2 linked regions of the Rhodothermus marinus genome follow. The protein of the gene in region 1 interacts with the protein of each later gene in a pairwise test. Links are inferred from orthologs where the notes say so. Each region holds a gene or a part of one and is shown on either strand. Other genes may lie near its edges.

Region 1 (6,357 bases):
CGGCTACCCCGAGCTGCGCGGGTATGTGCGGGTAAACGCAGGGCGACCCGAGGAGAACCGGGCTTTTATGGTCGCGTTGAAGAAGGCGCTCGCCGGCGACGAGACCCCGTAAGCCAGGTCGCGCAGCCGGAGGCCTGATCCAGAGGTTGTTTAACCGTTTGCGCGTGCGCGATGGAATTGATTCAGGTTGATATTGTCGGGCTTTCGACCAGTCCTACCAGTGGGGGCGCGTATGCGCTGGTCCTGGGCGAAATCCAGGGAAATCGTCGGTTGCCCATCATCATCGGTGCGTTCGAGGCGCAGGCCATTGCCCTGGAATTGGAAAAGATCCAGCCGCCGCGTCCGATGACGCACGACCTGTTGCGCGACCTGTTCGAGGCCGTCGGTGCCGAGGTGCTCAGCGTGGTGATCGACGAGCTGCGCGACGGCACGTTCTACGCCAAGATTCGCTTCGTGCACAACGGCCGGGAGCGGCAACTGGATGCGCGTCCGAGCGATGCGGTGGCGCTGGCCGTGCGGGTGGATGCGCCGATCTTCGTGGCGCCGGCTGTGATGGAAGAGGCCGGCATCCCCACCGAAGAGGGAGCAGGACTTTCGGTCGGGAGCGAAGCACGTCCGGAAGAGGAAGAACCCGAACCGCCCATGTCGCGCCTGGAGCGCCTGCAGCGCATGCTGGAGAAGGCCATCGAGGAGGAGGATTACGAACGGGCCGCTCAGCTGCGCGACGAGATCGCCCGCCTGAAAAAAGAACAGGGCCAGAACTGATACGCTCGCCCGTGTTGCTGCTACATAGAAGCGAAGCTTTCCGGTCCCTGCCGTGAAGCTTCGCTTTTTGTGTTTCTACCTGACCGAAACCGCATGCCCATGGAAGCCAACCTGCAGGTTCTGCCGCACGAGCGCGTGCCGCTGACCGCCCTGCGGGATTTTTCCACGCTGTTCGTAACCTACGCCACCGAGTACGAGCCGCTGGCGGCGTTTTATGCCGGCGATTACCGCGATCCGGCCGTGCGCCGCGAACGGGCCGTCCGGGCGGCCGCCCACCCACGCGATCGGGCGACGCTGGTCAAGGTGCTTGAGGAGCAGAACGAACGCTGGGGTCTGGATGCCGCCACGCAGAAGCACATCGAGGCGCTGCGTGATCCGGAAAGCGTGGCGCTTGTGACCGGTCAGCAGGTAGGGCTGCTGGGCGGGCCGCTTTTCACGCTCTACAAGGCGCTCACGGTGGGCAAACTGGCCCGCCAGCTGACCGACGAACTGGACCGCCCCGTGGTGCCCGTCTTCTGGCTGGCCGGCGAAGACCACGATTACGAGGAGGTCGCGTCCGTCACGGTGCTGCAGGGAGCCGAACCGGTGACGCTCCGGCTGGAGCGGCCTGATCCGAATTATGCGGGACCGGTGGGGCGACTGGCCCTGCCAGAAACGATTCGGACGCTGCTGGATGAACTGGCCGATCTATTGCCGCCTACGGAATTTCAGGAGCCGCTGCTGGCGTTGCTGCAGGAGACCTATCGGCCCGGCGTCTCGTTTCAGGATGCGTTTGCCCGACTGCTTAAACGGCTGGTGCCCGAGGACGTCGGCCTGGTGCTAATCGACCCGGACGATGCCCGCCTGAAGGCACTGGCCCGCCCGCTTTTTGAGCGGGAGCTGACCGACTGGGAGACCGCGCACGCCCGGCTCGAAGCGGTGAGTCGGGAGCTGGCGGCCCGCTATCATGTGCAGGTGCAGACCCGGCCGCTTAACCTGTTTCTGCTGGAAGGTCATCGGCGCATTCCGCTGGACGCCGAACCGGACGGATTCCACCTGCGGGGCGAAGGCCCCGTGCTTTCGCAGACCGAAGCGCTGCAGCTGCTGCAGGAGGCGCCCGAACGCTTCAGTCCGAACGCCCTGCTGCGGCCGCTCTACCAGGACTGGCTGCTGCCCACGCTCGCCTACGTGGCGGGACCGGCCGAGATTGCCTACTGGGCTCAGCTCAAACCCCTGTATGAATGGGCCGGGCTGCCGATGCCGCTCGTCTATCCGCGGGCGCTGATGTTGCTGGTGGAACCCCGGATCGCCCGCTGGCTGGAACGTTATCATTTGCGCCCCGAAGCCCTGCAGGAAGAACCGGACCGGCTGTTTCACCGCCTGGTGAAGGAGCAACTCGACGGCGAGCTGGAGGCTGCCTTCGAGGAGGCCCGGCGGCAACTCCGCGAGCTGGGCGTCCGGCTGCGGCCGCTCGTCGAACGCGTGGATCCGTCGCTGGGACCGGCTACCGAGGCCTGGGCCACCGGGCTGGAGCATGAGCTGGATCGCTTCTGGGCCCGTGTGCTGAAGGCCGGCAAACGCCGCGAAGAAACGCTCCGAAACCAGCTCGTGCGGGCACGGAACAGCCTGTTTCCCAACGGTGTGTTGCAGGAGCGCGTGCTCTCGCCCGTGTATTTTCTGAACAAATACGGGCCGGAGCTACCGCGCCGACTGCAACAGGTGCTCTCGACCGACACGTCAGCGCTGCAGGTGGTATATCTGCAATGATGGTAGGAGGAAAAGACGGACGGGCATTGTTCAGTCCTTTGGTGGAACAGGCCATCGAACTGGCCGCCCGCTGGCACGACGGAACCTACCGCAAAAGCCAGTGGCGGCCGCCGCTGATGCCTTCGCCGGACCCTGACGATCTGGTGCCCGTGCCGGTCATGGCCCATCTGACGACCGTGGCGCTGCTGGTGGACCGGGCCGGCTGGGACGACGTGACCGTGGCGGCCGCTTTTCTGCACGACGCCCTCGAAGACACGAACCGCCACGGCCAGCAGCTTCGCTATGAAGTCCTGCGCGAGCGCATGGGCGAAGCGGTGGCCCGACTGGTGCGCGATGTAACCGAACAGAAATACGACGAACAGGGACGGCGTCGGAGCTGGGAGGAGCGTAAGGCCGATTACCTGGCCCATCTGCGCACGGCCACGCCGGCCGCCGTCGCCATCAGTCTGGCCGACAAGCTGCACAACCTGTGGACGATCAACCAGAGCCTGCAGGTCGGCGTCGACGTGTTCGCCGACGGTCCCGGTCGGCGGGCGCTCAGTGCCGGACCCGAAGCCCAGTTGCGCTTCCACCGGGCTTTGCTGGAGCTGGCCGCCGGGCACGACGACCCCCGCCTGGAGCCGCTGCGCACGCGTCTGACCCACGAAGTCGAACGCTTCGCCCGCCGGGTGGCTTCCGGGCGCGGGTAGCCAGGAGCGCTGGCTTTTGATCGCTTTCCCGAGCAGGTCCTTCTGCACATTTTTCCGACAAACAATCTCTCGATTCGCGGCGTATATTGCCCCTGCTTTTGAAAAAATGGCGCAAGCGAGCACGGACTATGGCCGGGTATCCTTTCAAAGAGATCGAAAAGAAGTGGCAACGTTACTGGGACGAGCATAAAACCTTCCGGACGGCCGGTCCCAAGGAGCCGGGCTTCGATCCGAACAAGCCCAAGTACTACGTGCTCGACATGTTTCCCTATCCCAGCGGGGCCGGGCTGCACGTAGGGCACCCCGAGGGCTACACGGCCACCGACATCCTGGCCCGCTACCGGCGCATGAAGGGCTACAACGTGCTCCACCCGATGGGGTGGGACGCCTTCGGGTTGCCGGCCGAGCAGTACGCGATTGAGACGAACACGCATCCGCGCATCACCACCGAACGCAACATTGCCCGCTTCCGGGCCCAGCTCAAAAGCCTGGGCTTTTCGTACGACTGGGACCGCGAGATCAACACGACCGATCCGCGCTACTATAAGTGGACTCAGTGGATCTTTCTGCAACTCTACAAGATGGGGCTGGCCTATGAGGCCGAAGTGCCCGTCAACTGGTGTCCGGCGCTCGGGACCGTGCTGGCCAACGAGGAGGTGATCGACGGTAAGTCGGAGCGTGGCGGCTATCCCGTTTATCGCCGGCCCATGCGCCAGTGGATGCTGCGCATCACGGCCTACGCCGACCGGCTGCTTGAAGACCTGGAGCTGCTCGACTGGCCCGAGAGCATCAAGGAAATGCAGCGCAACTGGATCGGGCGGTCGGAAGGTGCCGAGATCGAGTTTCCCGTGGTGGGGCTGGATGCCCGCATCCGCGTGTTCACGACCCGGCCTGATACGCTCTTCGGTGCCACCTACATGGTGCTGGCGCCCGAGCATCCGCTGGTGGACCAGATCACGACGCCGGAGCACCGGGCCGAAGTGGAAGCCTATCGGCGCCAGGCCCAGCAGAAGTCGGATCTGGAGCGCACCGAACTGGCTCGCGAGAAAACCGGCGTCTTCACCGGCGGCTATGCCATCAACCCGGCCACCGGCCAGCAGATTCCCATCTGGATTGCCGATTACGTGCTCGGCCACTACGGCACGGGCGCCATCATGGCCGTGCCCGGCCACGACCAGCGCGACTGGGAGTTCGCCCGCAAGCACAACCTGCCGATCGTCGAGGTTGTGCAGGGCGGCAACCTGGAGGAAGGCGCCTACGAGGGCGACGGCCCGCACGTCAACTCGGCCAACGACGAGGTCTCGCTCAACGGCCTGCACAACGAGGAGGCCAAGCGCGTGATCGTCGAATGGCTCGAGCGCAAAGGGCTGGGCAAGCGCTCCGTCCAGTACCGGCTGCGCGACTGGCTCTTCAGCCGCCAGCGCTACTGGGGCGAGCCGTTCCCGATCGTGCACGAAGTGGACGAAGAAGGGCGCCGTACCGGCCGCACCTATCCGCTGGACGAGTCGGAGTTGCCCGTCGAACTGCCCGACCTGGAGGATTTCCGGCCGCAGCCGGCCCCCGATCCCGATGCCGAGCCCCAGCCGCCGCTGGCCCGCGCCGTCGACTGGGTGCGCGTCAGGGGCTGGGTGACGCCCGAGGGGACCGTCCGGCTGCTCAAGCCCGGCGTGGAGCCACCGCCCGGCGTCGAGATCAAAAACTTCCATCGCGAAACGAACACGATGCCCCAGTGGGCGGGCTCCTGCTGGTACTATCTGCGCTACATCGACCCGCACAACGACGAGCGTTTCGTCGATCCGGAGAAGGAGCGCTACTGGATGCCCGTCGATCTCTACGTGGGCGGGGCCGAGCACGCCGTGCTGCATCTGCTCTATGCCCGTTTCTGGCACAAAGTGCTCTACGATCTGGGGCTGGTCTCCACGCCCGAGCCCTTCATGAAGCTGGTCAACCAGGGGCTGATTCTGGGCGAGATGGAGTACACGGCCTTCCGCGATGCCGAGGGACGCTGGGTGTCGGCTGAGTTTGTGGACGACGGCATCGACGTGCGCACCGGCCAGAAGCTGGAAGCCGTCAAGCTCAAAGAGGATGAAGTCGAAAAGCAGGGCGACTTCTTCGTGCTCAAGGCGCATCCCGAGATCCGTGTGGAGGCCCGCGCCTACAAGATGAGCAAGAGTCGGGGCAACGTGGTCAACCCCGACGACGTGGTCGAGCAGTACGGCGCCGACTCGCTCCGGCTCTACGAGATGTTCATGGGGCCGCTGGAGCAGGTCAAGCCCTGGAGCACGCGCGGCGTCGAGGGCGTCCACCGCTTCCTGAACCGGGTCTGGCGCCTTTACGTGAACGACGCGGATGGCTCACTGCGCGTGACCGACGCCGAACCGACGCGGGAGCAGCTCCGCGTGCTGCACCGGACGCTGCGCCGGGTGACGGACGACATCGAGGCGATGCGCTTCAACACGGCCATCGCCGCCATGATGGAGTTCGTCAACGAGGCCAACCGCTGGGATACGTTCCCGCGGGCGGTGGCCGAGCCGTTCGTGCTCATGCTCAGCCCGTTTGCCCCGCACATCGCCGAAGAGCTCTGGGAGCGCCTGGGCCACACGGAGTCGCTGGCCTACGAACCGTGGCCGGAGGTGAACGAGGAGTACCTGAAGGTGGACGAGGTCGAGATCGCCGTGCAGGTGAACGGCAAGGTGCGGGCGACCGTCCGAATCCCGGCCGAGGCCGACCAGGAGACGGCGCTGGCCATCGCCCGCCAGCATGAAAACGTGGCCCGCTACATCGACGGCAAACCGATCCGGCGGGCCATCTACGTGCCGGGCCGCATCATCAACTTCGTGGTGGGCTAACCGGCGGTGCGCTCATGGAAGATCGGCGTGTGGTGCTCATCGAAGATGCCGAGCCCGGCCGGCCGCTCGACGTGCTGGCGCTGGCGGCGCATCCCGACGACGTGGAGCTGTGCGCGGGCGGCACGGTCTGCCTGCTCGCCCGCCAGGGCTACCGGGTGGGCATTGTGGACTTCACGCGGGGCGAGCTGGGCTCGCGCGGCACACCGGAAGGCCGTCTGGAGGAGGCCACCGAGGCCGGCCGCATTATCGGGCTGGCCGTACGCGAAAACCTGGGCCTGCCCGACGGACGCCTGGAGGACTCCTGGGAG
Region 2 (6,086 bases), 690 kb from region 1 along the record:
CTTCGAGGCCGTCGAACGGGCTGCGCCCGAGATCTCGCGAGCTACGGGTACGCCGGTAACGGTCCGGCTGCAGGAGCGGCTGGGCACGATGCGGCCCGGCAAGGGCGACGGCATGAACACGGCGCTCCGGTACTTTCTGGAAGAAACGCAGTGGGAGCGCATCCACTTCTACGACGCCGACATCACCAGCTTCGGGCCGGACTGGATCACCAAGGCCGAAGAGGCGGCCGATTTCGGCTACGGGCTGGTACGGCACTACTTCCCACGGGCCTCGACCGATGCGATGATCACCTGGATGATTACGCGGACGGGGTTCGCGCTCCTCTGGCCGCACACCGAGCTGTCGTGGATCGAGCAGCCGCTGGGCGGCGAGCTGCTCATGCGGCGCGAAGTGGCCGCCATGCTTTACCAGGACGAACGGGTGCGGCGGCGGAGCGACTGGGGCATCGATACGCTCTACACGTTCGTTACCGTGCAGCAGGGCGTTTCGATCTACGAGTGTTACATCCCCGAGGGCAAGGCGCATCGCCTCTACGGCGGGCTCGACGACCTGCGCACCATGCTGGTCGAGTGTTTTGCGGCCATCCAGAGCCTCCAGCATGAGGTAGTCGGCCAGCCGGCCATTCATCGCCAGGAGCACCCGCACCGCGTGCCGGTCCATATCGCCGAGCGCGTGGGCTACGACGTGGAGGCCACGCTGCATCGCCTCATGCAGCACTGGACGCCCCGGCAGGTGGAGCTGCTGGAGCTTTTTACCACGCCCGTGCGCGAAGGAATGCGCATCTGCCAGCGTCGCCCGGCTTTCAACTTCATGGACGAGATGGCCTGGGCGGCCACCTATCACGTGCTGCTCGAGCACTTTCAGGCGGGCGACCCGGACTGGGAGGAGCTGCTCTTCAAGCTCTGGACGACCCGCGTGCTCAACTACACGATGACGGTCGCGCTGCGCGGCTACGACTACGCGCAACAGTACCTTTACCGTATGCTGGGGCGCTACCGCTACCAGGCCGCGCTGGAGAATGGACGCGGCCATCCGGTACCGCCGCGCGCGGCGCTTTCAACCGCCTGACGAAACACGGACGCACCGGCCGGGTCCAATATTGGACCAATCCAGATGTTGCTGGCAAAAGCGCCTCACCATGCGTGAACGAGCAGTCCTGGAAAATATGCGCCGGCTGGCGCACGACCTGCGGCGCATCCGGGAAAAGCGGAAGCGCTCGCTGCAGGAGATCCACAACGAAACCAAAATCGCGCTGGAGCTGCTGCAGCACTTCGAGCGCACGGCGCTTTACGACCACGAACGGTACAATCCCGTCTATCTTCGCTCGTTTGCCCGGACGTATGCGACCGCCATCGGCATCGACCCGGCCGCGGTACTGGAGGCGCTGGAGCTGGCTTTCGAAGGGCGCTATCGCAACCAGCTGGCCGTACAGTTTCTGGGCGAAGAACCGCTACCCGAGCCGGAGCCGGAAACGCCGCCGTCCGAAGAACCGACCCCTGAGGCCGTGCCCGAAAGCAGACCGTCCCGGGAGCCTGAGCCCGCCCTGCCGCTGGTGGCCACTCCGGGCGGTCTGGAACGGCTGGAACGCCCTTCGCGCTGGAAAGCCTGGGTTGGAGGGGTTGCCGTGGTGGTGATGGTGGCCATAGGCCTCTGGTATCTGCTGCGACCGGCCCCGGCACCACCCCCGGAGCCGCTGGCCGTGGATACGGCAACGGTTTCGGCTACTGCGGCCGATACCACGCCTTCGGTTGAAACGCCCACCATTCAGGTGCCCGTGCTGGGCGATACGATCACGGTCACCGTGATTGCCGCCTTCGACAAGGTCGATCCGATCCGTGTTCGGGTCGATCGCGATCTGCGCCGGCCCTACTGGATCGAGCAGGGCGACTCGATGCAGTTTCGGTTTACCGAACGCATCATTCTTGAAAACCAGCTGGACGACATCCAGCTCCGGCTGGACGGCTATCCGTATCCCACCGATCGCCGGGATGCGCAGGGCCGTATCGTCATCACGCGGGAGCAGCTGCAGGCTTACCTGGATTCGCTGGCACGAAGGATCCGGTAGCAGCAAAACCTGAGCACACCATGGAAACGCGCACCGCCTCGCAAACCGCCGAAGCGCGCCTGCTGGAAGCCACGCATGCCCTTTTGAAAACCGTACGGCAGGCCAACCTGGAAGCCATCGATCGCAAGGAGGCCGAGGCGCTGGCCGCCCGGCTCCGAGAAGTGCTCAACCAGCACGCCTACCGCTATTACGTACTGGACAACCCGCTCATCCCGGACGCAGACTACGACCTGCTTATGCAGGCGCTCCGGAAGCTGGAGGCACGCTTCCCGGAGCTGGTCACGCCCGACTCGCCCACGCAACGCGTGGGGGGACCGCCGCTGGAACGCTTCGAAAAAGTGCGTCATCCGGAACCACTGCTTTCGCTCAACAATGCGTTTGGCGAGGAAGACGTGCGCGCCTGGTACGAACGCTGCTGCCGGATGCTGGCCGAACAGCTCGGGCATCCGGTGCAGCCGGCCGTTACCGCCGAGCTGAAGATCGACGGGCTGGCCATGGCGCTGACCTACGAAAACGGCGTGCTGACCATCGGCGCCACGCGCGGAGACGGCATCGAAGGCGAAAACGTCACGCAGAACGTGCGCACGATCCCGGCCATTCCTTTGCGTATCCCGGTCGATCCTTCGGTCGGGCCACCGCCGACGCGGCTGGAAGTGCGGGGTGAGGTGTACATGCGCAAGCGCGACTTCGAGCGGCTCAACGAGCAGCTCCAGGCCCGGGGAGAGCGGACCTTCGCCAACCCCCGCAACGCGGCGGCCGGCAGCGTGCGCCAGCTCAACCCGCAGGTGACCGCCTCGCGGCCGCTGAGCTTTTTCGCCTACGGGATCGGTCCCGTCGAGGGGGCCGAGGTGCCCGACAGTCAGTACGAGGTGCTGCAATGGCTCGGGCGTCTGGGCTTCCCGGTCAACGAACATGCCCGCCGCTTCGAGCGCCTGGACGACGTGCTGGACTACTGCCGCTACTGGACCGAGCACCGTGACGAGCTGGACTACGAGATCGACGGGGTCGTGCTGAAGATCGACCACCGACCCTGGCAGACGTTGCTGGGAGCCATTTCCAACGCGCCCCGCTGGGCGGTGGCCTACAAGTTTCCGGCCCGTGAAGCCATTACGCGTCTGCTGGACATCATGGTCAGCGTGGGACGCACCGGCGTGGTCAAGCCGGTGGCCGTGCTGGAGCCTGTCGAAGTCGGCGGCGTGACGGTCTCGCAGGCCACGCTGCACAACGAAGACTACGTGCGCAGCCGCGACATCCGGATCGGCGATCTGGTGGTGGTGATCCGGGCCGGCGATGTGATTCCGCAGGTGGTGCGTCCCGTGGTCGAAGCGCGTACGGGCAACGAGCGCCCCTGGCGCATGCCCGAGCGGTGCCCGTCGTGCGGTAGTCCGCTGGTGCGACTGCCCGGCGAGGCCGACTACTACTGTCTGGCCTCCGACTGTCCGGCGCAGTTCGTGCGGCTGCTGGAGCACTTCGCCAGCCGCGACGCCATGGACATCGAGGGCATGGGCAGTCAGGTGGCCCGTCAACTGGCCGAGTCGGGCCTGGTACGACGGCTTTCGGACCTGTATCGGCTCCGGTTGGAAGACCTGTTGAAGCTTGAAGGCTTTGCCGAGACGCGTGCGCGCAACCTGCTCCGGGCCATCGAGGCCTCGAAGCGACGGCCGCTGAGCCGTTTGCTCTTCGGGCTGGGCATCCGGCACGTGGGCAAGACGACCGCCGAGTTGCTCGTGCAGCACTTCGCGTCGATCGACGAGCTGGCCACGGCTACGATCGACGAACTGGCCGCCATTGAAGGCGTGGGACCGATCACGGCCGAAAGCATTGTGAACTGGTTCCGTGTCGAAGACAACCGGCGGCTGATCGAAGAACTGAAGGAACTGGGCGTCAACACGCAGCGGTTGCCCGAGGAGGCCCCCGCAGCCGAAAGCCCGGTGCGTGGCAAGACGTTCGTGCTGACAGGCGCCTTGCCCCACCTCACGCGCAAGGAAGCTGAGGAGCTGATCAAACGGGCCGGGGGACGTGTGGCCAGCAGCGTCAGCCGCAATACGGACTACGTCGTCGTGGGCGAAAACCCCGGCAGCAAGTACGACCGTGCCCGCCAGCTCGGCATCCCGATGCTCGACGAAGACGGCCTGCTGCGGCTGCTGGGGATGAGGTAAGGGGCTTGAGACGGGGAACCTTCCTGCATCCGACATTTCTATCGAATTGTGAACGCAGCTGGCAATGCGATGAAAACGACGGTACGTCTTACACGCAAAGGGCAAATTACGGTACCCAGGCAGGTTCGTGAGACGCTGGGTTTGCATGCCGGGGATGAGGTTGAACTATCTGTTGAGGATGGAAAAATTGTTATCCGTCCGGTAAGGCGCTACAGTGTAGATGAACTGCTCAAGCTATTACCCGGGAGTCCTGCTTCCTATCCTGGCGAGGCTGCGGAAAAAGCGGCTATCGTGCAGGAATTGGCCCGAAAGGAGCATCGAATCCGTGATCGTTAGGCGATGCGTTTCTGGCTGGATACCAATGTGCTGGTGCGCCTGATTACCCGACAGCCAGAAGAAATGTTCAGGCGCACCGTGGCCTTTCTCCGCAACGCAGAGGCCAATCGATACACCCTGTCTGTCCATTCCTTTTACGTTGCCGAGGCCATCTATGTACTTCGTGGTGTGTATGGCTTTTCATTGGAGCGGTTGCTGACCGACCTGCGGCACGTGCTTCGGTTACGGCTGCTGGAAGTCGATGAACACGTGCTGGAAGCGCTGGCGCTGATGGAACGCCACCGTGTGGATTTCGATGATGCTTTTCTGGCTGTGCTGGCCTCCAGCCGTGGCGAAAGCCTGCTTTCTTTCGACCGAGATTTTGCACGGTTGCCCGTAAATTGGAGGGAACCATAGACAAAACAAACCATACTGGCGACGCTGATTTTGCTGCTGGCGCTATTGGCGCCGCCTTCAGACACGACGGCCACGGTCTGGTTGGAATGGCATGCCGGCCGTCGATGGATCCACACGCAGGAGGGATCGGGCTTTTACACGGGGATGCTGCTGGGATGGCCCGTCTCGTCCCGGCATGGAATCCAGTTCGGGCTGGGCTTCATGCGGCGCCTGACCGAAGCCCTCGAAGCACACGAGATCGGTCTGCTTGCACCGGGAGGACGGGGACCAGCGCATGACCGCTTTCCGTTGACGCAACTCGACGGATACGTGCGTCTGTACGTCCAACCCGATCTGAGCTCTTCCCTTCAGGTAGAGATTGCGGGCGGCCTGGGGATCGTCTGGACGGAGATGCCTTACAGAGCGCCGCTTTTCTGCATTCCGGAGTGGTGTGTCGCAGACCGATCTGTCGTCAGTTCCAGGCGACGTCTGGACGGCGGGCTCAGCGGTAGCCTGGCTGTGTTGATTCCGGTCGGAGCGCTGGTGATAGGTGGACGCCTGAGCATCCATCAACTCTTCGCCACGGCGCGTGACGTCTGGATGGTGGGGCTGGTGCTGCGGTTGCGCCGGTAGCCCGAGAAGGGCTTGCTGCACTATTTTTTGACGCATTTCTGATCAGCTTTTTATACGACTGGATTGCCTCGAACACTTCAACTTCTTTTTTTAAGACAAAAATGTCTTAATTATCGATTTTTCCTATCAAACCTGCAGGGTGTTATGCAACGTTTTGTGCTGTTTATACTGGGGTGGGGGCTGGCATGGGCTGGCTCCGTCCGGGCCGGTGTTCCGGCCGATACGATCCAGGCACAGGGCACCTGGGGGCAGGTGCGGCTGGACGCCCGCTATCGCTACGAGCTGGTGGACGAGACAGGCAAAGAAACCGCGCGGGCCTCGACGCTGCGGCTGCGTGTGGGATACGGAACGCCCGCGGTTGAGGGCGTCCGGGCCTATGCGGAGGTCGAGGGCCTGAAAGCGGTGGGTGCCGACCGTTACAACAGCCTGCGTAATGGACGCACGCAATATGCCACGGTGGCCGATCCGGAAAAGGCCGAACTGAATCAGCTCTGGCTGGAGGCGAACCTGATTCCGC

What was found.
Region 2: the proteins of leuS (region 1) and ligA interact in binary tests that used the Escherichia coli proteins (3 or more experiments, as listed by UniProt). The link is inferred for Rhodothermus marinus from one-to-one orthologs.

The regions. Positions count from the first base shown.
Region 1 is NZ_AP019797.1:790,860-797,216, forward strand. Bases 2,994-6,249 are described here. They hold leuS (leucine--tRNA ligase), read left to right. Parts: upstream 2,994-3,328; coding sequence 3,329-6,049; downstream 6,050-6,249. Other genes in these bases: GYH26_RS03515 (HD domain-containing protein), read left to right, coding at 2,994-3,200; bshB1 (bacillithiol biosynthesis deacetylase BshB1), read left to right, coding at 6,064-6,249. Outside these bases: hisC (histidinol-phosphate transaminase), read left to right, coding at 1-112; GYH26_RS03505 (bifunctional nuclease family protein), read left to right, coding at 172-765; bacillithiol biosynthesis cysteine-adding enzyme BshC, read left to right, coding at 865-2,511; more of GYH26_RS03515, read left to right, coding at 2,508-2,993; more of bshB1, read left to right, coding at 6,250-6,357.
Region 2 is NZ_AP019797.1:1,479,762-1,485,847, forward strand. What follows is about bases 1,671-4,655. They hold ligA (NAD-dependent DNA ligase LigA), read left to right. Parts: upstream 1,671-2,086; coding sequence 2,087-4,225; downstream 4,226-4,655. Other genes in these bases: GYH26_RS06445 (helix-turn-helix domain-containing protein), read left to right, coding at 1,671-2,066; GYH26_RS06455 (AbrB/MazE/SpoVT family DNA-binding domain-containing protein), read left to right, coding at 4,295-4,561; GYH26_RS06460 (PIN domain-containing protein), read left to right, coding at 4,565-4,655. Outside these bases: GYH26_RS06440 (mannosylglycerate synthase domain-containing protein), read left to right, coding at 1-1,069; more of GYH26_RS06445, read left to right, coding at 1,140-1,670; more of GYH26_RS06460, read left to right, coding at 4,656-4,957; GYH26_RS06465 (hypothetical protein), read left to right, coding at 4,988-5,569; GYH26_RS06470 (alginate export family protein), read left to right, coding at 5,714-6,086. UniProt on the Escherichia coli protein: DNA ligase that catalyzes the formation of phosphodiester linkages between 5'-phosphoryl and 3'-hydroxyl groups in double-stranded DNA using NAD as a coenzyme and as the energy source for the reaction.